One region of the Streptomyces sp. SAI-127 genome, then DNA from elsewhere that is predicted to be linked to it. Evidence: riboswitches for the same ligand, from Rfam matches in the RefSeq annotation. Region 1 holds a riboswitch; each other region holds the start of a gene.

Region 1 (7,350 bases):
TCGGGGAGGGGGAGTTCGGGGAGGGTGACGAGCACATGCGTGCCGGGTATGGGGGAGCCCAGGGTGATCGCGAAGAGGAGGCGGACCAGGAGGACGGCGAGGGCGAGTTTGACGAAGGCGGCGTAGGAGTGGGACCAGGGCGTGGGGCGGCGGCAGGTCGCCACCACGTACGCGGAGGTGGCGATGAGGAGGGCGAGGAGGAGGGGGTTGGTGGTGCGGGTCGCCGCTATCCCGAGGGAGAGGGACCACAGCCACCAGGCGCCGGGGTGCAGGGGCGCGGGGCGGTGGACCTGGGCCGGGGTGGGTGCGCTCGCCGGTGCCGGTAGGGTGCCGCCCGTTTTCGCGGCGGCGGCACGACCGCCGGCAGGCCGCGCGGGTGCGTTACGCATGCCGGCGGCGCCTCGCCTGCCATACTGCCGCCGCGCCCAACGCCACCACGCCCGCTGCTCCCACCCACAGGCCCACCGACGGGCCGCCGTCCTGCTTTTTCTCGGCGGGCGCCGGCCTCGTCGCTCCCGTCACCTGCTCCCCGCACCCCGTCTGCGGATACCCCGCGATCGCGCACAGCAGGGCGTTGGTGTTGTAGCGCAGCGGCTTGGCGGCAGTTGCCAGGGCCTCCGCGGTCGTCGCGTCGCGGGGTACCACCGCGCACTCGGTGCGCCGGGCCGGGGGTGTCTCGCCGGACGGGGCGTCCGAAGCCGTACCGAAGTCGATGACCAACGCCACGCGCTTACGGCCGTCCCGTGCCGCCGTGTCCCCGCAGATCGCCGTGAACGAGGCCGGCCCGCGGGGCGTGTCCGCGTCCGCCGAGTCCTCGCTCACCGCGAAGCGGAAGCCCTGGACGTCGCCGTCGGAGGGGACCGTCGTCGAGGGGCCCTCGGTGGCGTAGGTCCAGGTCGAGCCGGTGCGGTCCCAGAAGGACCAGTAGCGGTACCCGGCGGCGTGGGCCGGGCTCGCGGTGGCCAGGAGGAGGCCCGCCAGGAGGGAGAGGAGGAGTGCCCGCCGGGTCACGGCTGCTTCCTCTTGTTGCGGCTGCTGAGCAGGAAGCCGACGCCCGCGCCGGCGGCGAGTCCCGCGCCGACCATCCACCACACGGAGGTGTCGGAGTCGTCCTGGGACGCGGTGACCGGCGCCGGTCCCGTCGCGGTCAGCTGCTTGACCAGGTCCGTGCCGCCGAAGTCGCTCGGGTCGGCGCCACCCGCCTCGGCGGCGAGGATCAGCTGGGCGTATGCCGCCGGGCCGCTCTGCTCGGCCCACTTCGCGGAGTTCCGCTCCAGCCAGCGCAGCGGACCCGTGGCCGCCGCCGTACCGCCCCGCGCGGCCAGCGCCACGACCGCGTCGGCCGTGTTGCCGTAGTCGGGCTGGTTCTCGGAGCCGGGCAGGGCGGAGGTCAGGTGGCCGTCCTTCGCGACGGCCTTCGCCAGGTAGGCCGAGCCGTTGGCCGCCGCGTCCTCCGGGGTGGGGCGGGCCGCGTCGGTGCAGGCGGCGTTCTTCTTGTCGCCGGCCTTCACCGAGACCATGCCCTGGCCCAGCGCACCGACGACGGCCGCCGCGGTCGCGTCCGCGTTGGCCGTGAGCTTGCCCTTCTTGTCCGGCTGGTAGGCGAACGCACCTCCGTCGGCACACGGCAGGGACAGCTTCAGCAAGGCGTCGTAGGGCGACTTGCCGTATTTGGCGATCCGCGAGATGTCGGCACCCGAGGCGTTGAGCGCACCGATCACCACGGACGTCGAGTTGGCGTCGCTGGCCCCGCCGGGGGTGTAGCCCCAGCCGCCGTCCTTGTTCTGGACGGACTTGAGCCAGGTCACCGCCTTCGTGACCGCGGTGCCGTGCCCGCCGACCGCGGACAGGGCCTGCGCGGCGGCGGCCGTGCTGTTGGTGTCGACCATCAGTTTGGCGTCGCAGGCCTTGGCCGGGTTCGCGCGGAACGCCGGGAACGCCCCGCTCTCGCACTGCTGCCCGGCCAGCCAGTCGACGGCCGCGTCGGCGGGTTCCACGTCCACCCGGTGCAGGGCGATCAGGGCGAGGGACTGGCGCCAGACCCCGTCGTAGGTGGGATCCGTGCTGCCGTACAGCCCGGAGGGGGACGAGGGAGACGGGGACGGCGAGGCGGCCACGGCGGGTGTGGCCGTGCCGAAGGCGACGGTGGCGGCCAGGACCGCGGCGCTGCGGCGGACGTTCATGATCGGCGGATGCCCTTCTCCCTGCGGGGAGCCGGGCAGCGCGGGAGGACCCCGGGCGGCTCGGCTCCGTATATCTCGACGGTGCCGCGCACCGGCCGGTCTCCCAGGCCCTTGAGGCACTGGGCGAGGGGCAGCGCCGGAATTGCACCGGCTTCCCCCCGTACGGCATCTGATGACGACCTGGCTACTGTACTCGCCCGTAGGAAAGCGACTGAGAGCCGCCCAAGGGAGCCTCCGTCCGGGCTAGACGGCCACGTACGTCACCGGATCGCTCCCCGTCACCGCCTCCGCGCGGCCCAACTTCACCAGTCGCCGCAGATGCGCCTCGGCCTCCGAGACCGCGATGTTGCGTGATCCGTAGGGGATCTGCTCCCAGGGGCGGTTCCACTCCATGCGCTCGGCGAGCTGCCAGGGGGTGAGGGGCTCGGCCAGGAGGGAGCGCAGGTCGGTGAGGCGTTCCTCGTGGTGGGCGAGCAACTGCCCTACGCGGGCGCTCGCGTCGGTGAAGACGTGCTGGTGGGCGGGGAGGACCTCGGCGGGGGCGAGCCGCCCGACGCGTTCCAGGGAGTCGAGGTAGTCGCCGAGGGGGTCGGTGACGGTGGCGTCGTCGGGGTCCTCGTACAGGCCGATGTGCGGGGTGATCTCGGGGAGCAGATGATCGCCGGAGAACAGCCGTCCGTGGCCCGGCAGTCCGGAGGGGTGCTCCTCCTCCAGGTGCAGGCAGACATGGCCGGGCGTGTGTCCCGGGGTCCAGATGGCGCGGAGCCTGCGGCCGGGGAGGTCGAGGAGTTCGCCGGGGACGATCTCGCGGTCGGGCAACGCGGGCGAGAATCCGGGCAGTTCGCGGCGCCGCGCGGTGCGCAGGGGGGCCACGTGGTCCTCGGGGGCGCCCGCGGCCACCAACTTGGCCGTCATATAGGTGAACCAGCGCTCGGCACGGGTCTCGCGGGTGCGCCGCACGATCGCGGAGTCCGCCGCGTGCATCGCGATCCAGGCCCCGGACGCCTCCCGCACCTTGCCGGAGAGGCCGTGGTGGTCGGGGTGGTGGTGGGTGATGACCACGCCGTGGATCCCGCCCACGTCGGTCCCGCACGCGGTCAGCCCCTCGGCGAGGGTGTCCCAGGAGTCCGGGTCGTCCCAGCCGGTGTCGACCAGCACCGGTCCTCGGTCGGTCTCGACGACGTACACCAGGGTGTGGCCGAGCGGATTGTCGGGGATGGGCACCTGAACGGACCGGACGCCGCCACCATGGTCGTACACCTGCGCCATGAGCTCCCCAATCACCGCGTTCCCAGCATGATAACTAGAACGAGTTTCGACGGTAGCCCGAGGTCACCAACAGTCGTGGTGTGCGGGCCGTGGACTCCTCCCAGTGGAACTGGTATCAGTTCCGTATCTGATGGATCGTCAGTAAGCCGCCCCGGGGAGGCAGTCGCCATGACCGAGCTCGTGGAACACGGACAGCTGTTCATCGGCGGGGAGTTGACCGACCCCCTGGGCAAGGACGTCATCGAGGTGATCTCCCCGCACACCGAGGAGGTCATCGGACGCGTGCCGCACGCCTCGCGCGCGGACGTGGACGCGGCGGTCGCCGCCGCACGCACCGCCTTCGACGAGGGACCCTGGCCGCGGATGTCGCTCGACGAGCGCATCGAGGTCGTCACCAGGATCAAGGACGCGATCGCGGTCCGGCACGAGGAGATCGCCCGCGTGATCTCCTCCGAGAACGGCTCCCCGTACTCCTGGAGCGTCCTCGCACAGGCCCTCGGCGCGATGATGGTCTGGGACTCGGCGATCACGGTCGCACGCGGCTTCACGTACGAGGAGACACGCGACGGAGTGCTCGGCCGCATCCTCGTGCGCCGCGAGCCGGTCGGGGTCGTGGCGGCCGTGGTGCCCTGGAACGTCCCGCAGTTCGTCGCCGCCGCCAAGCTCGCCCCCGCGCTGCTCACCGGCTGCACGGTGGTGCTCAAGCCGTCGCCCGAGTCACCGCTGGACGCGTACATCCTGGCCGAGATCACCAAGGAGGCCGGGCTGCCGGACGGCGTCCTGTCCATCCTCCCGGCCGACCGTGAGGTGAGCGAGTACCTGGTCGGGCATCCGGGGATCGACAAGGTCTCCTTCACCGGATCGGTGGGCGCGGGCAAGCGCGTGATGGAGGTCGCCGCCCGCAATCTCACGCGCGTGACCCTGGAGCTGGGCGGCAAGTCGGCGGCCGTGGTCCTCCCGGACGCGGACGTCGAGACGGCCGTCGCCGGGATCGTCCCGTCCGCCTGGATGAACAACGGCCAGGCCTGCGTGGCCCAGACCCGCATCCTGCTGCCCCGCTCCCGCTACGACGAGTTCGCCGAGGCCCTTGCCGCGGCGGCGAGTGCACTGGTCGTCGGCGACCCGCTCGACCCGGCCACCCAGGTCGGCCCGCTGGTCGCCGAACGCCAGCAGCGCCGCAACCTCGACTACATCCGCATCGGCCAGGAGGAGGGCGCCAAGATCCTCACCGGCGGCGGGCGTCCGGCGGGCCTGGAGCGCGGCTGGTACGTCGAGCCGACGCTCTTCGGCGACGTCGACAACTCGATGCGGATCGCGCGCGAGGAGATCTTCGGACCGGTGATCTGCCTCCTTCCCTACGGCGACGAGTCCGAGGCGGTGAAGATCGCCAACGACTCGGACTACGGACTGTCGGGCAGCGTGTGGACGGCCGACGTCGAGCGCGGCATCGAGGTCGCCCGCCAGGTCCGTACCGGCACCTACAACGTCAACACCTTCAGCCTCGACATGCTCGGCCCCTTCGGCGGCTACAAGAGCTCCGGCCTGGGAAGGGAGTTCGGCCCCGAGGGCTACGGCGAGTACCTGGAGCACAAGATGATCCATCTGCCGGCCGGCTGGGAGGCGTGAGCGGCGATGGGAGACCGCTGGCACGTCGAGGTCGACCGCTCCCTGTGCATCGGCTCCGCGCAGTGCGTGCACACCGCCCCCGACGGCTTCCGCCTGGACACCGCCCGCCAGTCCCACCCCGCCGACCCGGAGAGCGACGCCAACGAGAAGATCCTGGCGGCGGCGGAGAACTGCCCGGTGGAGGCCATCATGATCACGCTGCTGGGGAGCGGGGAGCCGGTGTTCCCGCCGGAGGAGTAGGAGCCGAGAAAATCATGGTTTGAGAGGGTTCATTCCCGGACGAGGGTTCTATTCTGGACATAGGCCTACGAGGCGAGTGAGGGAGTCCCACCGAAGTAGCCGACTCAGGCGAGATGCGAAGGCTTCCGCCAGGGCCGACGTCGACGGTAGGGCTGAGAGGCCGAAGAGCAGCGGGAAGGCTCGACGGCGACCCCCAGAACCTGATCCGGACCATACCGGCGAAGGGAACCCGTCTCGTAGGTCCCTCACGTGCTCCCCGCCGGTGTGAGGGCTTACGCTCCTGCGGTCGTCGTCAGCGCATCGCGGGAGTGGGGAAGCGTGGAGAAGTCCGAGGCCAAGAAGCTGATCAAGCAGGCACGGGTCGCTTGGGACGCCGAGGACTGGCTGCGCGCCGCCGAGCTGTACGAGCAGGTGCTCGCACACTTCCCGGACCTGAAGGCAAGCGCCGTGTGGTGGTACGACGCCGCGCTCGCCCACAAGTTCCTGCGGAACTGGGCCAAGGCGTATGAGCTGGGCCGGGAGGCCGCGGCCCGCTCCCCGCGCGGCGAGGGCGACCCGGCGTACTGGAACCTCGGCATCGCGGCCACGATCCAGCGGGACTGGGCGACGGCACGGGACGCGTGGAGCGGCTTCGGCATCGAACTCCCCGACGGGGAAGGGCAGATCGACGCGCGCTTCGGGTACGCCTGCGTGCGCCTCGACACCGGCGGCGAGCGCGAGGTCGTCTGGATCGAGCGGCTGTGCCCCACCCGCGGCCGGGTCGTCAGCGTGCCCGTCACGGGCGGACGGCGCTACGGCGAGATCGTCGTCCACGACGGCGAACCGAAGGGCGAGCGGGTCGTCGAGGGCTCGACGTACCCCGTCTTCGAGGAACTCCTGCTCTTCGAGGCGTCCGAACTGCCCACCCTGGAGGTCACGGTGGCCGCGGGCGAGAAGGCCGACCTGGAGGCCCTCCTGGAGCTGTTCACCGACCACGGCTTCGGCGCCGAGCCGGCGAGCAGCGTCCGCATGATGTGCGCCTGCTGCAGCGAGGGCACCCACGAACAGGAGCGCGCCGTCGACGCCGGCGCCCAGCAGGTCTCCCTCGCGGCCCCCGAGACGGAGGCCCGACGCCTGCTGGAACGGTGGGCGGGGGAGACGGCGACGGGACGGAGCTGGAGCGGACTGGCGGCCGTCGGCTAGCGCCGGGGCGGTGGGGCCGGGGCGCCAGGACCGGGGCGGTCGGACCGGGGCGCCAGGACCGGGGCGCCAGGACCGGGATGCTAGGACGGCGGTTCCGTGAGGTCGATCAGTCGGCACACCGTCTCGATGTCGATCTTCACCTGGGCGATGGAGGCCCGGCCCGAGAGCCAGGTGATCAGGGCCGAGTGCCAGGTGTGCTCGATGACGCGGACCGCGGAGAGCTGCTCGGGCGTCGGGTCCTCGAGCCCCATGGCGTCCAGGATGATCAGCGTGGTCTGGTGGGAGACCTGGTCGACCTCCGGGCTCACACTGCGGTCCGCGAAGGTCAACGCGCGGACCATCGCGTCCGCCAGATGCGGCTCGCGCTGGAGCGCCCGGAAGGCCCGCATCAGGGTCTCCGCGACCCGCTCGGCCGCCGTCTCGCCCTGCGGCGGCTTCTTGCGGAGCGTGCCGTGCATGTGTTCCAGCTGGTCCTGCATGGTGGCGACCAGCAGATGGATCTTGGAGGGGAAGTACCGGTAAAGGGTGCCGAGCGCCACCTGTGAGGACTCCGCGACCTCCCGCATCTGCACCGCGTCGAACCCGCCGCGGCTCGCCAGCTGCGCGCTCGCGTGCAGGATGCGGCGGCGCCGCGCCTCCTGTCGCTCGGTCAGCGGCGGTGTGTCGGGTCGTACGGTGCTGGCTTCCACTCTGGCCGGCTTGGCCACCTTGTCCACCTTGGGTTCCGTGACAGTCCGTGAGGATGTGTGATCACTCAGCATGCCAGGGTGCCGGTCGTGGCGTGAATCACCTGATCCACCGCTCACAGGACCCCTACCTGCCGGTAGATTCAGAGCCTCCTGAACGATCA
Region 2 (7,350 bases), 4.0 Mb from region 1:
CGGGCCCAGAAGCCCGAGGTGGGTATCCCGGCCCAGGACCACACCTTGGCATCCGGCCCTGCCTCCCGAAGCGCGGCGCCGAGCATCTCCCCCGTCTCCGCGAGCCAGGCGTCCAGCGCCCCGGCGTCCTCGGGCCCTTCCCCCAACGGCACCCGGTCCTCGGGCACTTCCTCCTGGGCCCGGGTCCGCACCATCAGCTCCACCCAGCGCAGCGCGCCCCCGGTGTGCCGCACCAGCTGCTCCAGCGACCACTCCGGGCAGGTCGGCACGGTCACGGACAGGTCGACCCCGGACGTCAGTACGTCCCTCAGCAGGCCTACTTGGTGAGCGATCTCGTCGCAGTAGCGGTCGTGTGAGAGCAGGGTCATGCCCCGCACCCTATGTCCGCCCGGTCAGTCCAGCACGAGGATTTCGGCCGGGTCGAACTCCACCCCGACCGTGTCCCCGACCTCCGGCGCCTCACGAAGCGCGCACGCGGCCTCCAACCGCGGCCCGCCCTCCCCAGGGTGCAGATGTACGGCCACGTGGGTGCCCTTGAAGGTCCGCGCGGCCACCGTGCAGCGCAGGCCCTCGTCGGCCGCCATGAGCCGCACTCCCGCCGGTCGCACCAGCACGCTCCTGACCCCCTGGGCGGCTCCCGAAGGCACCGGAACCTTCCCCCACACCGTGTCCGCGAACTCCCCCGCCACCGTGCCCTCGACGACGTTCTCAAAGCCGAGGAAGCGGGCCACGAACTCGTCCGCCGGCCGCTGCCACACCTCAAGAGGCGTACCGGACTGGGCGATCCGCCCGTCCCGCATCACCACGACCCGGTCGGCCAGCGCGAAGGCCTCGCCCTGGTCGTGGGTGACCGCGAGCACCGTGGTGCCCAACCGCCCGAACAGCTCCCGCAGTTCGACGACCAGCCGCTCCCGCAGCGAGCGGTCCAGCTGTCCGAGCGGCTCGTCGAGCATCAGCAGCCGGGGCCGGGGCGCGAGCGCGCGGGCCAGCGCGACCCGCTGCTGCTCACCTCCGGAGAGCGCGCCGACAGCCCGGCGGGCGGCACCCGGAAGCCCGACGAGGTCGAGCAACTCCCGCACCCGCTCGTCCTGTTGTGCCCTCGCGGCTCCGTGCATCCGCAATCCGAAGGCCACATTCGCGCCCACGTCCCGCTGCGGGAAGAGCTGATGGTCCTGGAACATCAGACCGACCCCGCGCTTGTGCGCGGGCACCCCGCCCTGGTCACGCCCGTCGAGCAGGACCCGGCCCCGGTCGAGCGGTTGAAGGCCGGCCACCGCCCGCAGCAGTGTCGACTTGCCGCTGCCGCTGGGCCCGAGCACACACACGATCTCGTGCTCGGCGACATCGAGACCGACCTCGTCGAGCACGGCCCGCCCGCCGAACCGTACCGTCGCGTCCTCAAGGCTCAGCAGCATCAGAACTCCCCGGTCCGGTCGGTCCGCAGCCGCTCAAGGACCAGCAACGCCACCGCGCACACCACCATCAGGATCGTCGAAAGGGCCATCGCCTGGCCGTAGTTGAGATCACCGGCCCGCCCGAGCAGCCGTGCCACGGCGACCGGCAGCGTCGGGTTGTCGGGCCGTGCGATGAACACCGTCGCCCCGAACTCCCCCAGCGACACGGCGAACGCGAAGCCCGCCGCGATCAGCAACGCCCGCCGCACCATGGGCAGATCGACCTCCCGCCACACCCGCCACGGCGAGGCCCCGAGCACGGCCGCGGCCTCCCGCAGCCGGTGGTCCACGGCCCGCAGCACCGGCAGCATGGTCCGCACGACGAAGGGCACCCCGACCAGCGCCTGCGCGAGCGGCACCAGGATCCAGGACTGCCTGAGGTCCAGCGGCGGCTCGTCGAGCGAGATCAGGAACCCGAAGCCGACGGTCACCGCGGACACCCCGAGCGGCAGCATCAGCAGCGCGTCGAAGCCCCGTACGAACCGGCCCGCGTCCCGCCGCGTCAGCGCGGCCGCCGCGAGGCCCCCGATCACCACCGCGATGGCGGTGGCGGCGAGGGCGTACTCCAGTGAGTTCCCGACCGCCTCGATCGGCGCGACGAGGAAGACCCCGCCGTCGCTGTGGGTCAGCGCCCGGTAGTAGCCGAAGTCGGGAGCGTCGAGCGACCGTTGCACCAGCACCGCGAGCGGCAGCACCAGGAGTACGGCGACGCTGCCCACGACCCCGGCCAGCAGCCCCCACTCCCCCGCCCCTCGCGGCCGCCGGGCGGTGACGGACTCGTCCACGAGCCGCAGCGCGGTCTCCCGGCGCCGTACGGTCCACGCGTGCAGGGCGAGAACAGCGCCCACCGCGACGAACTGGATCAGCGTCAGCACGGCGGCCGTGGACAGGTCGAAGATCTCGGAGGTCTGCCGGTAGATCTCCACTTCGAGTGTCGAGAAGGTCGGCCCGCCGAGGATCTGCACTACGCCGAAGGAGGTGAAGGTGAAGAGGAAGACCATGAGGGCGGCGGCGGCCACTGCGGGCGCGAGCGCGGGGAGCGTGACCGTCCGCCAGGCCCTGAGCCGGGACGCGCCGAGCATCCGCGCGGCCTCCTCCTGACGCGGATCCAGCTGGGCCCACAGTCCGCCGACCGTCCGTACGACGACCGCGTAGTTGAAGAAGACGTGCGCGAGCAGGATCGCCCACACCGTGGTGTCCAGCCGTACGCCCCACAACTCGTCCAGCAACCCACCACGGCCGACGAGCGCCAGGAAGGCCGTACCGACGACGACGGTCGGCAGCACGAAGGGGACGGTGACCACGGCCCGCAGGATCTGTTTGCCGGGGAAGTCGAAGCGCGCGAAGACATACGCGCCGGGGAGCGCGACCAGGAGCGTGAGCGCCGTGGAGGCGAGCGCCTGCCAGGTGGTGAACCACAGGACGTGCCGGATGTCCGGCTGGGTGAGGACGTCGATGATCCTGCCGAACTGCCAGGTCCCGTCGGTCTCGAGTCCGCGCGCAACGATCGCCGACACGGGATAGGCGAAGAAGACGGCGAAGAACGCGACGGGCACGGCCATCAGCCCGAGCCGGGCCGCCGCGTTCTTGACGCCCTTGCGGGGCCTTACTTCAGTACGAGCGAGGTCCACGACTTGACCCAGTCGTCACGGTTGTCGGCGATCTTCGCCGGGTCCATGGTCTCGGGGTCCTTGGCCTGCGGACCGTACTGCGTGAACTCGGCCGGCACCTGGGCGCCGTCCACGACCGGGTAGACGAACATGTTGAGCGGCATGTCCTGCTGGAACTCCTTGGTGAGCAGGAAGTCCAGCAACGCCTTGCCGCCCTTGGCGTTCGCGGCGTTGCTCAGCAGTCCGGCGTACTCGATCTGCCGGAAGCAGGTGCCCTGCGCCACGCCGGTCGGGGCGGTCGTCGGCTTCGGGTCGGCGTAGATCACCTCGGCGGGCGGCGAGGAGGCGTACGACACGACGAGCGGCCGGTCGGCCTTCGCCTTCTTGCCCCCGGCGGAACCGGAGAACTCCTCGTTGTAGGCCTGCTCCCAGCCGTCGACGACCTTGACGCCGTTGGCCTTGAGCTTCTTCCAGTAGCCCTGCCATCCGTCGTCGCCGTACTTCGCCGCGCTCCCGAGGAGGAAGCCGAGGCCCGGCGAGGAGGTGGAGGCGTTCTCGGTGACGAGGAGGTTCTTGTAGGCGGGCTTGATCAGATCGTCGTACGACGTCGGCGGCTGGAGCTTGTGCTCGGTGAAGTAGGCCTTGTCGTAGTTGACGCAGATGTCGCCGGTGTCGATGGGCGTGACCTTGTCCCCGTCGACCCGGTACCCGGCCTTGATCCGATCGGCGCCCTTGGCCTCGTACGACTGGAAGAGCCCGTTGTCGAGCGCGCGGGACAGCAAGGTGTTGTCGACGCCGAAGAAGACGTCGCCCTGCGGGTTGTCCTTGGTGAGAATGGCCTTGTTGACGGCCTGCCCGGCGTCGCCGTCCTCCAGGACCTTGACCTGGTAGCCGGACTTCTTCTCGAAGTCGGCGAGGACGTTCTTGGAGACGGCCCACGAGTCGTGGCTGACGAGGGTGACGGTCTTGGAGCCGGAGCTTTCGGAGTCGTCGGACGACGACCCGCACGCGGACAGCGTGACGAGGCCGAGGCCGACGACGGCAGCAAGGAACTTCTTGTTGTTCACGGTGATGACCGAACTTCCTACCCAGAATGACCTGGGCGAGGTTCAGAGGGTCTGCGGCCCGATTGCCGCACTCTCAGCGCTGTGGCGCTCCCCTGTCGGATATGAAGATGTACGTACGTCCGTCAGACTACCGCTCGGTGGCCGCGAGCTGACCACAGGCCCCGTCGATCTCCTGTCCACGGGTGTCCCGGACCGTCACCGGCACACCATGGGCGGCGATGGCCTCGACGAAGGCCTTCTCGTCCTCGGGCCGGGAGGCGGTCCACTTGGACCCGGGAGTCGGGTTCAGCGGGATGAGGTTGACGTGCACCGGCTTGCCCTTGAGCAGGCGGCCGAGCCGGTCGCCCCGCCACGCCTGGTCGTTGATGTCCCGGATGAGCGCGTACTCGATGGACAGCCGACGCCCGCTCTTCTCGACGTACTCGAACCCGGCGTCGAGCACCTCGCGAACCTTCCACCGCGTGTTCACGGGGACGAGGGTGTCACGCAGCTCGTCGTCGGGCGCGTGCAGGGAGATCGCGAGCCGGCACTTGAAGCCTTCTTCGGAGAACCGGTGAATGGCGGGCACGAGCCCCACGGTCGACACGGTGATGCCGCGCTGGGAGAGCCCGAGCCCGTCGGGCGCGGGGTCGGTGAGCGCACGAATGGACCCGACGACCCGCTTGTAGTTGGCGAGCGGTTCGCCCATCCCCATGAAGACGATGTTGGAGAGCCGCGCGGGCCCGCCGGGCACCTCTCCGTCCCGGAGCGCCCGCATCCCGTCCACGATCTGGTGCACGATCTCGGCGGTGGACAGATTGCGGTCCAGTCCCGCCTGCCCGGTGGCACAGAAGGGGCAGTTCATGCCACAGCCCGCCTGCGAGCTGATGCACATGGTCACCCGGTCCGGGTACCGCATCAGCACCGACTCCACGAGCGTCCCGTCGAACAGCCGCCACAGCGTCTTGCGCGTGGTCCCCTGGTCGGTCGACAGATGCCGTACGACGGTCATGAGCTCGGGAAGCAACGCCTCCTGGAGCTTGCCGCGCGCGCCGGCCGGGATGTCGGTCCACTCCGCCGGGTCGTGCGCGTACCGCGCGAAGTAGTGCTGCGAGAGCTGCTTGGCACGAAACGGCTTCTCCCCGATCCCCGCCACGACCTCCTTGCGCTCGGCGGGCGTGAGATCGGCAAGGTGCCGCGGCGGCTTCTTGGCTCCGCGGGGGGCGACGAAAGTGAGTTCTCCGGGTGCAGGCATAACCCTTCCAGTGTGGCAGATCAACTGGGGGGCCCAGGCCGGAGTGGGGTGGGGGTGGTCACCTGTGGGTCAAGTATCTAGGGTCTCGCCCACCGCCGCAGTTTCGCGGTGATGCGTTCCTTCGAGAGTCGGGTCCCTGTGGTCTCGCTCGGGCTCGTCATGAACGCCGTGATCGGTGTCCATCGCTTGCGCCCCGTGCCAGTCGTCCACCTGATGGCAGGGAAGTCCGAGACCGCGGTGATGTGCTCTCTCATGATCACTCGCGTGCGCACATAGCCACGGATCGTCGCCTTACTGTTGTCGCAGGTGACACCGAGTCGATAGCCCCGGACAGCGATGAACACCAAACCGATCACGGCGGCCCACGCCACGAGCCGCGCGGACCCGTCACTGGCTTGAGTCGCATAAGCAACGCCCACCACTGCGGGGACTGCTCCGAGGCCGCTGTTCGCGATCCGGTTCAACGGCGAGGGTGACAGCTCCATGACGCTCCTCGATCGCATTTTCTCGCGTCCTGGCCGGCCTTCGGCCCTCCCCGGGACTGGGAGGGCGGCGTGCGGTGGCTGCGCCACGGTCTGGTGTGGGCGTCCCTGGGAGTGATCATCCTTGCCGCCCGGTTGATGTTCCCCGACACCCGGAAAGATCCGTCGGACACGGCGGCGACCGCCGGGCCGCCCGCCATGAAGAAGCCCCCGGTCAGGGGCACGGGAAACACGTCATGTGCTGACCGCCCCCTCCAGGCCGATGAGGGCGATCGCACAGCCGGCAGCCCCCGCCCTGAACAGGACGGGGGCCGGGAAAGCCGTAGACGCGAGGTAAGTCAGCCGGAGCCCACGAACAGGACCAGCAGCAGCCACACCACCGGAGCCGTCGGCAGGAGGGAGTCCAGGCGGTCCATGATGCCGCCGTGGCCCGGCAGCAGAGTGCCCATGTCCTTGATGCCGAGGTCCCGCTTGATCATCGACTCACCGAGGTCACCCAGCGTCGCGCTGGCCGCGACCGCGAGGCCGATGAGCAGGCCCTGCCACCAGGTGCCGTCGTCGATCAGGAACTGCATGCACAGCGCGCCCGCCACCATCGCGAACAGCACCGCTCCGACCAGACCCTCACGGGTCTTGCCGGGGCTGATGCGCGGCGCGAGCTTGTGCGTGCCGAAGCGCCAGCCGACGGCGTACGCGCCCGTGTCGCTGACGACGGTCAGGAGCAGGAACATCAGTACCCGGGCCGCCCCGTCCTCGGCTGTCAGCATCATCGCGACGAACGTGGCCAGGAACGGAACGTAGAACGCCGCGAAGACGCCCGCCGTGACGTCCTTGAGGTAGCCCTCCGGCGGTTCCGTCATCCGCCAGACGAGGACGGCGAGTGCCGTGAGCGCCATGGCGACCCAGGCCCCCTCGGCGCCCCTGACGTACCCCGTGACGACCATCGCGGCCCCGCCGAGCGCCAGCGGCACGAGCGGCGCCTTGATGCCCTTGCGCTCCTGAAGCCTGCTGGTCAGCTCCCACAGACCCACGACGACGGCGACCGCTATCACGCCGACGAACGCGGCCTTGACGAAGAACAGCGACGCGATGATCACCGCACCGAGTCCGACCCCGACGCCTATGGCGGCACCCAGATCCCGCCCCGCGCTCTTCTTCTGCGGCGCGGGCGCCGGCTGCGAGGAGTCGGGCATGGGCTCCGGATTCTGCTTCTGCGGCGCCGCCGCGTAGGGCTGCGCCGACGTCGTCTCGTCGCGGAACCTCTCGTCCCGGAACGCCTCGTCCCGGAACTGCTCGTCCCGGAACAAGGGACCGCTCAGCCGAGCGGCCCCCCGGTCGTCATCCTGGTCGCCGCCGTACGGAGGTACAGCGGGTCCGTCGGGCACGATGGGCATGGGCCGAGTGTGCTGCGCGTCATGCGCATCGTACGCGGGACCCGCCGGGGCAGCCCCCTGGACAGGCCCCTGGTCGGACGGCCCCCAGTGCCCGGCGTGTGGCGGCGTC
Region 3 (7,350 bases), 330 kb from region 1:
CGCCGACGACCACACCGAGGAAGCCGACGAAGGCGAGCAGCCGCCAGCGCAGCCGTGCCTTGTACTGCAGCAGCACCTCGCCGAGCAGCCACAGCGCGACGATTCCGAACGCGATGTAGAGGACCGTCCAGCCCATGTACGCCCCTCTCCCAGTGACCGCTACGCAGTGTGTCGTATATCCGTACGGCCGGTCTAGGCCTGCGGTGGATGGTGCAGACCCAGGTTTTCGTAGATTTCCAGCGTCGCCGTGGAGTTGTTGAGCGTGATGAAGTGCAGTCCGGGCACTCCCTCGGACAGCAGCCGGGCGCAGAACTCCGTGGCGAACTCGATTCCGATCGAGCGTACAGCGGTCGGATCGTCCTTTGCTGTGAGGATCCGCTCTTTCAGGACGGAGGGGATGATCGCGTTGCTGAGCTGCGGGAGCCGTTCCAGCATCCGCACGCTGGTCACGGGCATGACCTCAGGAATGACGGGGGTCTCGCAACCCGCGGCGTGGACTCGGTCACGCAGCCGCAGATAGGACTCCGGCTGGAAGAACATCTGGGTGATGGCGTAGTCGGCGCCGGCGCGGCACTTGTCGACGAAGCGCGTGACGTCGGAGTCCCAGTCCGCGGAGCGCGGGTGCATCTCCGGGAAGGCCGCGACGCCGACGCAGAAGTCGCCCGACTCCTTGATGAGCCGGACGAGTTCGGCGGCGTAGGTCAGGCCCTGCGGATGCGCCACCCACTCGGCCATCGGGTCGCCGGGCGGGTCGCCGCGCACGGCCAGGATGTTGCGGATCCCGGCGTCGGCGTACTGGCCGATGATGTTGCGCAGTTCCGCGACGGAGTGGTCGACCGCGGTCAGGTGGGCGACCGGGGTCAGGGTGGTGTCCGCGACGATCTGCTGGGTCTCCTTGACGGTGCCCGCGCGGGTGGAGCCGCCGGCGCCGTAGGTCACGGAGACGAAGTCCGGGGCGACCGCCTCGACCCTCCTGAGCGCGCTCCACAGGTTCCGCTCACCCTTGGGGGTCTTCGGCGCCGAGAACTCGAAGGAGTACGTCGTCTTGCCCGCGGCGAGCATGTCACGCACCGTGCGTGCGCGGTCAGTCCTGGTGGATGCGGTTCCTAGGGCCATACCGGCAGGTTAGCCAGGGGGCAGCGGTCGCCCAACCGGATCAGGGAAATTTGCCCGCTTTGTCGACTTGTTGTCCACCCCTCGGACACCGGGCCGATCATGCGACCGGCGAATACCGGCCCCTCACTCCGTGTCACGCAGCCGCTTCGCGAACTCCGCGGCGGCCGCGCCCGGGTCGTCCGCCTCGGTGATCGCCCGGACGACCACGACCCGGCGGGCACCGGCCTCCAGGACCTCGTCGAGGTTGCCGAGGTCGATGCCGCCGATGGCGAACCAGGGGCGGTCGGTGCCGAGGGCGGCGGTGTACCGGACCAGGTCGAGGCCGGGGGCGTGCCGGCCTGGCTTGGTGGGGGTCGGCCAGCAGGGGCCGGTGCAGAAGTAGTCCACGCCGTCCTGGACCGCGGCAGCGGCGGCCTCCGCCTCGGCGTGCGTGGAGCGACCTATGAGGATGTCGTCGCCGAGGATCGCGCGGGCGGCGGGGACGGGCAGGTCGCCCTGGCCGAGGTGCAGCACACCGGCGCCCGCCGCGTGGGCGACGTCGGCCCGGTCGTTGACCGCGAGAAGCCTGCCGTGCCGCGCGCAGGCGTCGGCGAAGACCTGGAGATGCTCCAGTTCCTCGGCCGCTTCCATGCCCTTGTCCCGCAGCTGCACGATGTCGACGCCCCCGGCCAGGACCGCGTCCAGGAACTCGGCGAGGTCGCCCTGGTGCTTGCGGGCGTCCGTGCAGAGGTAGACGCGGGCGTCGGCGAGCCGGTCACGGGTGGTGTCGGGCATGCGTGAGTCTCCCCCGGGTTCGGTGGCGTACGGGCCGTGCCGGACCGTGGCCGTGGCCTCGGCAGTCACGGCCCGTACGCCGGTGTGGTTCGGATCAGACGGCGAGCGCCTGGGCCCGGCGCTTCACCTCCGTGCCGCGATTCTCGCTCAGGGCCTGCGCGGGGGTGCCGGGCAGGCTCTCGTCGGGCGTGAAGAGCCACTCCAGCATCTCTTCGTCGGTGAAGCCGTCGTCCCTCAGGAGCGTCAGGGTCCCGGCCAGGCCCTTGACGACCTTCTGCTCGACCCCGTCGATGAAGGCGGCGGGAACGTGCAGCGCGCGGTTCTCACCACGGCGTACGGCGATGAGCTGGCCGTCCTTGACCAGCTGCCGCACACGCGTCACCTCGACATCGAGCACTTCTGCGATGTCGGGGAGGGTGAGCCAGGCGGGGACGAGAGCATCGATCTTTGCGTCAATCTCGGTCACGGGATTAAGCGTGCCATCCCGCACTGACAGTCGGAAGCCGGGGCGCCCCGGCGGGGGAACGCAGTTCTCGCAGCGGCCCACCCGGTGGTCGCCTATGCCGTCGCCGCCTTCAGCGGCCTCGCCGGGTCCGCGAGCAGCTCCGGGTCCATCTCCGCGCCCGCCTCGATCAGGCGGCGGCCCTGGGCCAGGTCGCGGGGCCGGCCCACCGCCAGGAGGGCCACCAGGCGCCTCTCGCGCAGCCAGCACACCGTCCAGGCGGGGCCCGACGGCTCGCCGCGCCACAGCGTCGTGTCAGCGGACGCGTGGTGGCCGGCGTACTGGACGAAGCGGCCGAACTGCTCGGACCAGAAGTACGGAACGGGGTCGTAGACCGGGCGGGTCTCGCCCAGGATGTCGGCGGCCACCGTGCGGGGGCCTTGGAGGGCGTTGTCCCAGTGGTGGACCAGCAGGCGCTCGCCGTACCTGCCCGAGGGGAAGGAGGCGCAGTCACCGACCGCGTAGACGTCCGGTACGGAAGTGCGCAGCCGGTCGTCGGCGACGACCTCGCGGTGAGCGCCGAGTTCGATGCCCGAACCGGCGAGCCAGGCCGTGGCGGGCCGTGCGCCGACACCCACCACGACCGCGTCGGCGGCCACCCGGGAGCCGTCGTCCAGGACGACCGCGCCGGGCTCGACACGCTCCACGCGCGCGTGGGTGCGCAACACGGCACCCGCGTCGGCGTACCAGGAGGTCATCGGCGCGGCCACCTCGGCGGGCAGCGCGCCCGCGAGCGGCCGGTCGGCGGCTTCCACGACCGTCACCGCGCAGCCCGACTCACGCGCGGCGGTGGCGAACTCGGCGCCGATCCAGCCCGCGCCGACGACCACGATGTCGTGCTGTCGGGCGAGCACGGGGCGCAGCCGCTCGGCGTCGTCCAGGGTGCGCAGCAGATGCACGCCCGGTACACCCTCCGTGCCGGGCAGCCGGATCGGTTCGGCACCGGTGGCGAGGACCAGGGCGTCGTACGGGACAGGCCCGGCCTCGGTGTCCAGTTCGTGCGCTTCCGGGCGCACGCCCAGCGCCTCGCGGCCGAGCAGCAGTTCGATGCCGAGGGCCTCGAAGTCCACGTCGAAGGCCGAGCCCTCGGCCTTGCCGAGCAGCACGGCCTTGGACAGCGGCGGACGGTCGTACGGCTGGTGGGGCTCCGCGCCGATCACCGTGACCGTGCCCTTGAATCCCTGTTCGCGCAGAGCGACCGCGGTCTGTACGCCGGCCATGCCCGCGCCGACCACGACCACCCGCCGCTGCGCCTGCGTCTGCTCGCTCATTTGATCACCCTAGTCACCTGACAATCAGTCAGTCAGGAGTCGTGCTCAGTGACCTGTTCCACAACGCTCGTCCCGCTGCCCGGCTGCGACTCCCACTCCCACGTCTCCTCCAACCGCAGCCGACCGTCGGGAAGCTCCACGACCGTCGAGACGCAGTGCCCGGAGGATGTCGTTCCGTCCTGCTTGAGCTGCACGTACCGGAAGTCGAGACGATCCCCCGCGCGCGTGCCGACGAGATGTCCGCGCACGACGTCACCGCCCGCGTACTCGGCCCAGATCTCCCCGTCCTTCTCGTGGTAGGTGAACCGGGTCCGAGTACCCACCTGACCCGGGGCCTGATCGGCCACCGGGGCGAGGAGGAGACCGTCGAGCGAGCGGGGCATGGCGGAAGGCTCCCTTACAGAGGCGCACGGGCACGGGCTAGGGTGGCCAACGTAGAGCACTCGCGGGAGCCCGGACGCACCGGGCTGAGAGGGAGGCTGGGCGGCCTCCGACCGTACGAACCTGATCCGGGTCATGCCGGCGAAGGGAGGGGCTGGACGCCCATGTCCTCACGTACGTCAGACGTCCTCGTCGTCGGGGGCGGCATCATCGGCCTGGTCACGGCCTGGCGGGCCGCGCAGCGCGGACTCACCACGACCGTCGTGGACCCCGAACCGGGCGGCGGGGCCGCCCAGGTGGCCGCCGGGATGCTGGCCGCTGTCACCGAACTGCACTACGGCGAGCAGACCCTGCTGGGGCTGAACCTCGCCTCGGCCCAGCGCTATCCCGACTTCGCGGCCGAGCTCACCGACCTGACCGGTCTCGACCTCGGCTACCGCCGCTGCGGCACGCTCGCGGTGGCCCTTGACGCCGACGACCGCGCCCACCTGCGCGAACTGCACGCGCTCCAGCGGCAGTCGGGGCTGGAGTCGGAGTGGCTGTCCGGCCGGGAGTGCCGACGCCTGGAGCCGATGCTCGCACCGGGGGTGCGGGGCGGACTGCGGGTGGACGGCGACCACCAGATCGATCCACGGCGGCTCACGCGCGCGTTGCTGGCCGCGTGCGAGCAGGCGGGTGTCGTCTTCCACCGCGCGTGGGCCAAGGGCCTCCGTGTCGCAGGGGACCGGGCCGCAGGGCTCACCACGACCGACGGCGACGAGCTGGGCGCGGGCCAGGTGGTGCTCGCCGCCGGAAGCCTCAGCGGCCGCCTCGAAGGGGTCCCCGCGGACGTCCTGCCCCCGGTACGGCCCGTGAAGGGCCAGGTGCTGCGGCTGACCGTGCCTGCGCGCAGCGCGCCCTTCCTGAGCCGCACTGTGCGGGCCGTGGTGCGCGGCAGCCAGGTCTACCTGGTGCCGCGGGAGAACGGCGAGCTGGTGATCGGCGCGACCAGCGAGGAGCTGGGCTGGGACACGACGGTGACCGCGGGCGGGGTGTACGAGCTGCTGCGGGACGCCCACGAACTCGTCCCCGGCATCACCGAGCTGCCGCTGACGGAGACCCGCGCGGGGCTGCGCCCGGGCTCCCCGGACAACGCCCCGCTGCTCGGGCCCACGGAACTGACCGGGCTGGTGCTCGCGACCGGCCACTATCGCAATGGCGTACTGCTCACGCCGATCACCGGGGACGCCATGGCGCACGTCCTGACGACGGGCGAACTCCCCGACGTGGCACGCCCGTTCACCCCGAGGCGATTCGGCGCCGCGGAACTCCTGGAGCAGCCGGCATGAACATCTCCGTCAACGGAGAGCCGCGGGAGTTCGCTTCCGGCACGGCTCTCGACACCGTCGTGCGGGCGCTGACGCAGGCGCCCTCCGGGGTGGCCGCCGCGCTCAACGAAACCGTCGTCCCGCGCGCGCAGTGGCCCTCCACGTCCCTCTCCGAGGGAGACCGCGTGGAAGTCCTCACCGCCGTCCAAGGAGGCTGACCCATGGCCGACGATCCCTTTGTCATCGGCGGTACGTCCTTCTCGTCCCGGCTGATCATGGGCACGGGCGGAGCGCCCAGCCTGGACGTGCTCGAGCGAGCACTGGTCGCCTCCGGCACCGAGCTGACGACGGTCGCGATGCGGCGCGTGAACCCCTCGGTGCACGGCTCGGTGCTGTCCGTACTGGAGCGGCTCGGCATCCGGGTGCTCCCGAACACGGCGGGCTGTTTCACCGCCGGAGAGGCCGTCCTGACGGCCCGCCTCGCGCGCGAGGCGCTCGGCACAGACCTGGTCAAGCTGGAGGTCATCGCCGACGAGCGCACCCTTCTGCCGGACCCCATAGAGCTGCTGGACGCGGCGGAGACCCTGGTGGACGACGGTTTCACGGTGCTGCCGTACACGAACGACGACCCGGTGCTCGCCCGGAAACTGGAGGACGCGGGCTGCGCGGCGATCATGCCGCTGGGCTCACCGATCGGCTCGGGCCTCGGCATCCGCAACCCGCACAACTTCCAGCTGATCGTCGAGCACGCGCGTGTGCCGGTGATCCTGGACGCGGGGGCGGGCACGGCGTCGGACGCGGCCCTGGCGATGGAGCTCGGGTGCGCGGGTGTGATGCTCGCCTCAGCGGTGACGCGGGCGCAGGAGCCCGAGCTGATGGCGCATGCGATGCGGCACGCGGTGGAGGCGGGGCGGCTGGCGTCCCGGGCGGGACGGATCCCTCGACGGCACTTCGCCGAGGCGTCGTCTCCGGTGGAGGGCAGGGCGGCACTGGACCCGGAGCGGCCCGCTTTCCAGTGACCTGACGTGGGCGCCGGGGCCAGTGAGGTGACCCAGCGGCACACCTGCCCCCGACCGGCAACTCCGTGCGATCTGCGTCACAGCTACGCTGCAGTCCCGCCTCGATATCGGCCGAACTGGACGGGCTGTCAGCGACGGCTCGTAGACTCACCTGCGTGGATACGACCCTTCAGGACCCGCTGGTCGGGCAGGTGCTCGACGGCCGCTATCGCGTGGACGCGCGGATCGCGGTCGGCGGGATGGCCACGGTCTACCGGGCCCTGGACACCCGTCTGGACCGCGTGCTCGCGCTCAAGGTGATGCACCCCGCGCTCGCGGCGGACGGCGTCTTCGTCGAGCGGTTCATCCGGGAGGCCAAGTCCGTCGCCCGGCTCGCCCACCCCAACGTCGTGCAGGTCTTCGACCAGGGCACCGACGGGTCGTACGTCTATCTCGCCATGGAGTACGTCGCCGGGTGCACCCTGCGGGACGTGCTGCGCGAGCGCGGGGCCCTGCAGCCGCGCGCCGCCCTGGACATCCTGGAGCCCGTGCTCGCCGCGCTCGGCGCAGCGCACCGCGCGGGTTTCGTGCACCGGGACATGAAGCCGGAGAACGTCCTGATAGGGGACGACGGCCGGGTCAAGGTCGCCGACTTCGGACTCGTGCGGTCGGTCGACACCGTGACCAGCACCACCGGAGCCGTACTCGGCACCGTGTCCTATCTCTCGCCCGAGCAGATCGAGCAGCCGGGCACCGCGGACGCCCGCGTCGACGTGTACGCGTGCGGTGTGGTCCTGTACGAGATGCTGACCGGCGACCGCCCGCACGACGGCGACTCCCCGGCCGTCGTCCTCTACAAGCACCTCCACGAGGACGTCCCACCGCCCTCGGCCGTGGTCCCGGGGCTGCCGTACGAACTGGACGAACTGGTCGCGTCGGCCACCGCCCGCACCCCTGACCTGCGTCCGTACGACGCCGTGGCGCTGCTCGCGCAGACCCGC
Region 4 (7,350 bases), 2.0 Mb from region 1:
CTTCCGGGTGCCCGCGTACGTCAACGAGACCGGTCCGTACGGCCACAGCACGCACCCCGGTGACGTCGTCCCGGCCGACGAGGAGGCCTACCCGGAGGGGTACACCCCCACCGAGCAGGACCTGCCCGTCATCAGCCACGGTGACGAGCTCCAGGCGGCCACCGACCCCGCGGCACAGGCGGTGGACGGTCCCGGTCCGCTGTTCGTCGTCGGCGACGTCCATGGCTACCTCGACGAACTGATGTCCGCGCTCCAGGAGAAGGGCCTCGTCGACACGGCGGGCAACTGGTGCGCGGGCACCGCCCGGCTGTGGTTCCTCGGCGACTTCACCGACCGTGGGCCCGACGGCATCGGCGTCATCGATCTCGTGATGCGGCTGTCCGCGGAGGCCGCCGCGGCCGGCGGCTACTGCAAGGCCCTCATGGGCAACCACGAACTGCTGCTGCTCGGCGCCAAGCGGTTCGGCGACACGCCCGTCAACTCCGGCGCCGGCACCGCCACCTTCCAGGCGGCCTGGCTACTCAACGGCGGACAGAAGACCGACATGGACCGCCTCCAGGACCACCATCTGCAGTGGATGGCACGGCTGGACGCCGTCGAGGAGGTCGACGGACATCTGCTCGTCCACTCCGACACCACCGCCTATCTCGACTACGGCGACTCGATCGAGGCGGTCAACGACACCATCCGCGAGACCCTCACGCGCAACGACGCGGACGAGGTGTGGGATCTGTTCCGCAAGTTGACCAAGCGCTTCTCCTTCCGCGACGAGGGCGGCGCCGGCCATGTGCGCTCGCTGCTCGATACGTACGGCGGCACCCGCATCGTTCACGGCCACAGCCCGATCCCCTATCTGCTCGGCGAAGTGGGTTCCGAGGACGATGAGGACGAATCCGGTCCGGTGGTCGAGGGACCGCACGTCTACGCCGACGGACTGGCCATCGCGATGGACGGCGGGGTGACCATGGCCGGAAAACTGCTGGTCCAGCAACTGCCCCTGGATATCTGAACGTTCGCGGGGCAGTAGTTCCCGCAGGACGGACTGACCGTCGACCGCGCAGGCCAGAGGCCAATTTCTGGAAACCCCCTGTCACCCTGTGCCGTGACAGCTCTACCATCTGCTTATCCGTAGCAGGCTCCCCTCCGTTTCTGCCCGACGGCTCGTTGGCATGCGAGCCCCAAGCCCTACGGAGCATCGGGGGATGCACATGAACAGCGTTCCGCAGCACCTGCACAGCGAGGACCGCCAGGAGTACGAGCGGATCCTCGATGAGGCGCTGCGCTCCGCACCACACCGTCCCGAACTGGCCGCTGTCGGACAGCGGTTGAATCCCGAACAGCTGCGCACCATGGCGCTCAACGCCACCGCACTCGTCACGGCGGCCGCGGCGACCGAGTACCAGCACTACGTGAAGGTCCGCGAGGAACAGCGCCGCCCGGCGGCGCCGTCCACCCTGTCGTCCGTGCACGAACCCGGCCCCGCCGAGTCGGGCACGGGTGCGATGGGGCTCGCCACCACCATGGGAGAGGTCGCCGAGACCGCCGGTGCGGGCGCCGTCGCCGTCGCCGCGGTCCTGACGCCCGTCCTCGCCGGAATCGCCGCGGCGATCTTCCTGCTCGTGGGTTACATCCTGCAGATGCTCGACCCCGAGCCGGCGTTCGCCCACACCATGATCACCATCGGATGGGTGTTCGGCGCCATGACCGCGGCCGCGATCCTGGTCGCCGCCGTCGGGCTGCTGCTCACCGCCCTGCGCAACCGGCCCTCGCCGGACGCGGGGTACGGCGAGCTGAGCGAGGAGGTGGCACGGGCCAGGGACGCCTGGCGCGAGGCCCTGCTGGAACGCGGCATCCTCCCCTTCCTCAGGGAGGCTCTGGCCGACCCCGGCACCGCCGCACTGCACCACACGGCTCCGCCCGCACCGACCAGCCGGATGCCCAGCCTCGGCTACGGCCGCCCGGGCTTCAGCAGCCCGGACGACGGAGCGTCCGGTGCCCGCCCGAGCTTCACCAGCCCGGACTACACCAGCCCGGACTTCGGGGGGCCGGAACACCAGCCGGAGTAGCACCCGGCACAGCCCCTCGGCTTGCGCCCCCACCACGGGGAGCGCAAGCCGAAGATCCGGCCGCGGGCCGGCCTCTCCGTCGGCGCGCAACAACGGCCTCGGGGTCCGGTCCGGGTGTTCGTGGGGGACATCCCGGATGGCACCACGGGGCAACGTCGGCAGCATGACGGACCATGACTTCTCTCTCCCGACGTTCCCTGATGGGTGGTTGTGCGGCCGGTGCCATGCTGGCTGTCACCGGAAGCGCCAGTGCCGGCGCGTCAGCCAAGACCACCGCGGACACCAGTGCCCTGCAAGCTGCGATCAGCGATCTGTCCCATCCGCCGGCCACCTCCGCGCAACTGCGCGTCGAGGGCCGGGGAACCCACTGGTACGGCACCGCAGGAGTGTCAGACATAAGGAGCGGCCGTGCCCTGTACGGGGACGACCGGTTCCGAGCAGGCAGCGTCACCAAGGCATTCGTGGCGGCTGTCGTGCTGCAGCTGTGGGCGCGACACCGGGTGGACCTCGATGCCCCCATCGGCAGGTACCTTCGGGGCCTTCTTCCCTCCTCCTTCGCACGCATCACCGTGACGCAGTTGCTGAACCACACGAGCGGACTGCCCGACCATCGAGGACTGCCGGACCTCAGTACCCCGGAAGCCGTCCTACGGCACCGAGGAGACCGATGGACACCCCGGGAAATGGTGCGGACCGTGACCCACAGCCCGCTCAAGTTCCCTCCCGGCACCAAACAGGAGTACCGCGGCATCAACTATGTGCTGCTCGCCCTGCTCATCGAGGAGCTGACCGGCCGGCACTACGGCGAGGCGATCAAGTCCCGCATCCTGCGTCCCCTGAACCTGACGCGGACCCTGTTGCCTGGTGACGACCCGCACCTGCACGGCCCGCATGTGCACGGCTACCTCCGCATGACCGACAAGTCGCTCCAGGACATCACGACGTACGAACAGTCGAGCTCCTGGGGCGAGGGAGAACTGGTCTCATCCGCCGACGACCTCTTCCGCTTCCAGGAAGCCCTGTTCTCCGGCGTGTTACTGCCGCCCGAGGCCATGAGCCACCTCTTCGCTCTGCCGCCGCAGTCCGTTCACATGGTGGACGGCAGTCCGGCCCGCTACAGCATGGGGCTGCAGACGGCCACAGTGAACGGCGTGACGTTCTGGGGCAAGACAGGTGACACGTACGGGTACCGCACCCGTATGTTCGCCACCCGGGATCTGCGGCTCCGCTTCGTGTTGTCGTACACACCGACGCCTCTGGCCGCGAGTGAGGACATGATCAACCGGGTCGTCACCTTGCTCACCGCCTGAGCGTCTTCGGCTGTCGACGGACTCATGGGTCCGCGCCACCGCCCGGACTCGGGTGGTTCGGCGGCGCGGGCCCATTCACCTGTCGGGCTCAGTCCGCGAGCGGCAGATACACCCGGTTCCCGCTCGCCGCGAACTCCTTCGACTTCTGGGCCATGCCCTCCTCGATCTCCGTCTGGCTGTCGCCGTGGCGACGGCGGATGTCCTGGGAGATCTTCATCGAGCAGAACTTCGGCCCGCACATGGAGCAGAAGTGAGCCGTCTTGGCCGGTTCGGCCGGGAGGGTCTCGTCGTGGAACTCCCGGGCCGTGTCGGGGTCGAGGGCCAGGTTGAACTGGTCCTCCCAGCGGAACTCGAAGCGGGCGTCGGAGAGGGCGTCGTCCCAGTCCTGGGCGCCGGGGTGTCCCTTGGCGAGGTCGGCCGCATGGGCGGCGATCTTGTAGGTGATGACACCGGTCTTGACGTCGTCCCGGTTGGGCAGGCCCAGGTGCTCCTTGGGCGTGACGTAGCAGAGCATCGCGGTGCCCCACCAGGCGATCATCGCGGCGCCGATGCCGGAGGTGATGTGGTCGTAGGCCGGCGCGACGTCGGTGGTCAGCGGGCCGAGCGTATAGAACGGAGCTTCATCGCAGATCTCCTGCTGAAGGTCGATGTTCTCCTTGATCTTGTGCATCGGAACGTGCCCCGGGCCCTCGATCATGGTCTGTACGTTGAAACGCTTCGCGATCCGGTTGAGTTCCCCGAGCGTGCGCAACTCCGCGAACTGCGCCTCGTCGTTGGCGTCCGCGATCGAACCGGGCCTGAGGCCGTCGCCCAGCGAGTACGTGACGTCGTAGGCGGCGAGGATCTCGCACAGTTCCTCGAAGTTCTCGTACAGGAACGACTCCTTGTGGTGCGCGAGGCACCAGGCCGCCATGATCGAGCCGCCTCGCGAGACGATGCCGGTCTTGCGGTTGGCCGTCAGGGGTACGTACGGCAGGCGCACGCCCGCGTGGACCGTCATGTAGTCCACGCCCTGCTCGGCCTGTTCGATGACGGTGTCCTTGTAGATCTCCCAGGTCAGCTCCTCGGCGCGGCCGTCGACCTTCTCCAGCGCCTGGTAGAGCGGCACCGTGCCGATGGGAACGGGGGAGTTGCGCAGCACCCACTCGCGCGTGGTGTGGATGTTGCGGCCGGTGGACAGGTCCATGACCGTGTCGGCGCCCCAGCGGGTCGCCCAGGTCATTTTCTCCACCTCCTCCTCGATGGAGGACGTCACCGCGGAGTTGCCGATGTTGGCGTTGACCTTCACCAGGAACCGCTTGCCGATGATCATCGGCTCGATCTCCGGGTGGTTGACGTTCGCCGGCAGCACCGCGCGCCCCGCCGCGATCTCCTCGCGGACGACCTCGGGGTCGACGTTCTCCCGGATGGCCACGTACTCCATCTCCGGTGTGATCTCACCGCGACGGGCGTAGGCGAGCTGCGTGACCGCCCCGCCGTCACGGCTACGGCGCGGCTGGCGCGGCCGCCCCGGGAAGACCGCGTCGAGGTTACGGAGGCCACCCCGCGGTGAGGTGTGCTTGATCCCGTCGTCCTCGGGGCGCACGGGACGTCCCGCGTACTCCTCGGTGTCCCCGCGGGCGATGATCCAGTTGTCCCGCAGAGGCGCAAGGCCCCGTCGGACATCCGTCTCGGTGAGCGGATCGGTGTACGGGCCGGACGTGTCGTACAGCGTGACGGACTGTCCGTTGGTGAGGTGCACCTGACGGACCGGCACCCGCAGATCGGGGCGCGAGCCCTCGATGTACGCCTTGTGCCAGCCGATGGACTTCCCGGCCTCCCCGTCAAGCTGATCGGAGGCAGGCGTGCGCGCGTCCTTGATGGTCATGAGACCTACTCCCTACGCCGGCATTACCCGGTAACAGGTTCGGCGGTCGACGCAGCGATTTCCGTCTGCCGACGTTTCGTGGGGAACGTCACTCGATGGAGATGACGTTCCACGTGAAACATCGCTGGGACGGAGGTCAGCGCCCTCTCAGCCCGGTGCTCCGAGCTCCCGCGTGTACAAAGGTGGCTCCACGCTAGCGTCAATCCGGGCGCGGTGAACAGAGGGCCCCTGTCGTTCTTGCGATGATCGGTCGGTGACCACGATGCATCAGCCCCCATACCCGCCTCCCGAGCCTCCGCGCCGACCGGGCTCCGGAAACGGTCCCGGGCTCGGCCCCGGCAATGGCTCCCGCGGGCAGTTCGGAAACGGCGGGGCCGACGGCTGGCACGAGCATGAGCACGGTGGGCAGGGCGGGCACAGTGGGCAGGGCTACGGGTACGGGCCCGGAGCCGGTGGTGGAGGCCAGGTCGGTGGCACTGACCTGGGCGGCGGCCATGGTGATGGTGGCCGGGGTGGCGGTCAGGGCGGCGGGGGCTGGGGTGGTGGTGACGGCCATGGGCACGGGCACGAACCCGGCGACGGACACGGGCACGGGCACGAACCCGGCGACGGACACGGGCACGGGCACGAACCCGGCGACGGACACGGGCAGGGGGGCGGCTCCGGCAGCGGTGGTGGGCACGGCCACAGTCACAGCCACGGACCGGCAACTCCCGTCTCCAAGCACCTGCGCAAGGTCATCGCGGCGATCCTCATCCCGTTCGGCGTAGCGGTGGTGGTGGGCCTGGCAGTGCTGTGGCCCGGTGGCGCCCCGGCGCACGAACGTACCGGGGTCGGCTTCGACCGGCAGACCCAACAGGCAACGGTCACCAAGGTCGTGAGCGTCAGCTGCAAGTCGGTGAACGCCTCGGGGGAGACCCCGACCGGGGACACCTCCACCGCCGAGGGCTCCTCCGCCGAGCAGCAGGCGAACGGCACCTGCAAGAAGGCGACGATCCGGGTCGACACCGGCGACGACAAGGGCCGCACCTTCACGGAGATCGTCCAGCCGGACCAGTCCCGGCAGTTGCACGAGGGCCAGAAGGTCGTGGTCGCGTACGAGCCTTCGGCGCCCAGGGATCTGCAGTACTCGGTCGCCGACGTGAACCGCAGGCTCCCCATGGGGCTGCTCGCCGGAATCTTCGCGCTCGCCGTCGTGATCGTCGGGCGACTGCGCGGTGTCATGGCGCTGGTCGCCCTGACCATCAGCTTCCTGCTGCTGAACTTCTTCGTCCTGCCCGCGATCCTGCAGGGCTCGAACCCGCTCCTCGTGGCGGTGGTCGGGTCGAGCGCCATCATGCTGATCGCCCTCTACATGTGCCACGGTCTGTCGGCCAGAACCTCCGTGGCGGTGCTCGGCACGCTGATCTCCCTGGTGCTGATCGGCCTCCTCGGCTCGCAGTTCATCGGTTGGGCCGCGCTCACGGGCAACACGGACGACAACACCGGGCTCATCCATGGGCTGTATCCGTCGATCGACATGAGCGGCCTGCTGCTCGCCGGCGTCATCATCGGCTCGCTCGGTGTCCTCGACGACGTGACGGTCACGCAGACCTCGGCCGTGTGGGAGCTGCACGACGCCAACCCGACGATGGGCTGGCGCGGGCTCTACCGCGCGGGTATCCGGATCGGGCGCGACCACATCGCCTCCGTCGTCAACACGCTCGTCCTCGCCTACGCGGGTGCCGCGCTGCCGCTGCTGCTGCTCTTCTCCATCGCACAGTCCAGCGTGGGGACCGTCGCCAACAGTGAGCTGGTGGCGGAGGAGATCGTGCGCACGCTGGTCGGCTCGATCGGCCTCGTCGCATCGGTGCCGGTCACCACGGTCCTCGCGGCCCTGGTGGTCTCGGCGGACCGGCCGGGGGCGGAGGCGGTGGGTGCGGGGGCTCCGGCACCCGTACCGGCGACAAGCGTGAGCGCGGGCACGGCCGACAGCCGGCCGGCAGCGGCACGCGGTGGCAAGGGGCGACGGCGCAGGCGCTGAGAGGGGATCAGGGGCGCTGCCCACCTCCACCAGCGCAAGGGCGACTTCAAGCTTCGCCAGAAGCACCCTAGGGCTCCCGGCTTC

Evidence for each region. A riboswitch is a leader RNA that binds a small molecule or an ion and turns the genes downstream of it on or off. The one in region 1 is predicted to bind thiamine pyrophosphate.
Region 2: another riboswitch for thiamine pyrophosphate. It lies ahead of M2157_RS14940 (thiamine ABC transporter substrate-binding protein); the one in region 1 lies ahead of M2157_RS33675 (tetratricopeptide repeat protein).
Region 3: another riboswitch for thiamine pyrophosphate. It lies ahead of thiO (glycine oxidase ThiO); the one in region 1 lies ahead of M2157_RS33675 (tetratricopeptide repeat protein).
Region 4: another riboswitch for thiamine pyrophosphate. It lies ahead of thiC (phosphomethylpyrimidine synthase ThiC); the one in region 1 lies ahead of M2157_RS33675 (tetratricopeptide repeat protein).

What each region holds. Positions count from the first base shown of each region.
Region 1 is NZ_JARXYJ010000001.1:7,305,476-7,312,825, forward strand. It holds gene M2157_RS33645 (energy-coupling factor transporter transmembrane component T) at 1-389, opposite strand, end outside; gene M2157_RS33650 (SCO2322 family protein) at 382-1,011, opposite strand; gene M2157_RS33655 (terpene cyclase/mutase family protein) at 1,008-2,183, opposite strand; gene M2157_RS33660 (MBL fold metallo-hydrolase) at 2,427-3,452, opposite strand; gene M2157_RS33665 (aldehyde dehydrogenase) at 3,621-5,078, shown strand; gene M2157_RS33670 (ferredoxin) at 5,085-5,318, shown strand; TPP riboswitch at 5,387-5,562, shown strand; gene M2157_RS33675 (tetratricopeptide repeat protein) at 5,637-6,500, shown strand; gene M2157_RS33680 (TetR family transcriptional regulator) at 6,581-7,216, opposite strand.
Region 2 is NZ_JARXYJ010000001.1:3,311,922-3,319,271, forward strand. It holds gene M2157_RS14925 (maleylpyruvate isomerase family mycothiol-dependent enzyme) at 1-368, opposite strand, end outside; gene M2157_RS14930 (ABC transporter ATP-binding protein) at 393-1,415, opposite strand; gene M2157_RS14935 (iron ABC transporter permease) at 1,415-3,016, opposite strand; gene M2157_RS14940 (thiamine ABC transporter substrate-binding protein) at 3,061-4,131, opposite strand; TPP riboswitch at 4,128-4,235, opposite strand; gene rlmN (23S rRNA (adenine(2503)-C(2))-methyltransferase RlmN) at 4,259-5,365, opposite strand; gene M2157_RS14950 (hypothetical protein) at 5,443-5,850, opposite strand; gene M2157_RS14955 (phosphatidate cytidylyltransferase) at 6,186-7,350, opposite strand, start outside.
Region 3 is NZ_JARXYJ010000001.1:7,633,390-7,640,739, reverse strand. It holds partial or broken gene M2157_RS35115 (hypothetical protein) at 1-136, opposite strand, end outside; gene metF (methylenetetrahydrofolate reductase [NAD(P)H]) at 193-1,116, opposite strand; gene thiE (thiamine phosphate synthase) at 1,240-1,890, opposite strand; gene M2157_RS35100 (Rv2175c family DNA-binding protein) at 1,985-2,356, opposite strand; gene M2157_RS35095 (FAD-dependent oxidoreductase) at 2,449-3,663, opposite strand; gene M2157_RS35090 (hypothetical protein) at 3,696-4,046, opposite strand; TPP riboswitch at 4,099-4,211, shown strand; gene thiO (glycine oxidase ThiO) at 4,209-5,372, shown strand; gene thiS (sulfur carrier protein ThiS) at 5,369-5,569, shown strand; gene M2157_RS35075 (thiazole synthase) at 5,573-6,370, shown strand; gene pknB (Stk1 family PASTA domain-containing Ser/Thr kinase) at 6,526-7,350, shown strand, end outside.
Region 4 is NZ_JARXYJ010000001.1:5,299,234-5,306,583, reverse strand. It holds gene M2157_RS24285 (metallophosphoesterase) at 1-1,009, shown strand, start outside; gene M2157_RS24280 (hypothetical protein) at 1,203-2,066, shown strand; gene M2157_RS24275 (serine hydrolase domain-containing protein) at 2,240-3,376, shown strand; gene thiC (phosphomethylpyrimidine synthase ThiC) at 3,465-5,243, opposite strand; TPP riboswitch at 5,236-5,425, opposite strand; gene M2157_RS24265 (YibE/F family protein) at 5,497-7,266, shown strand.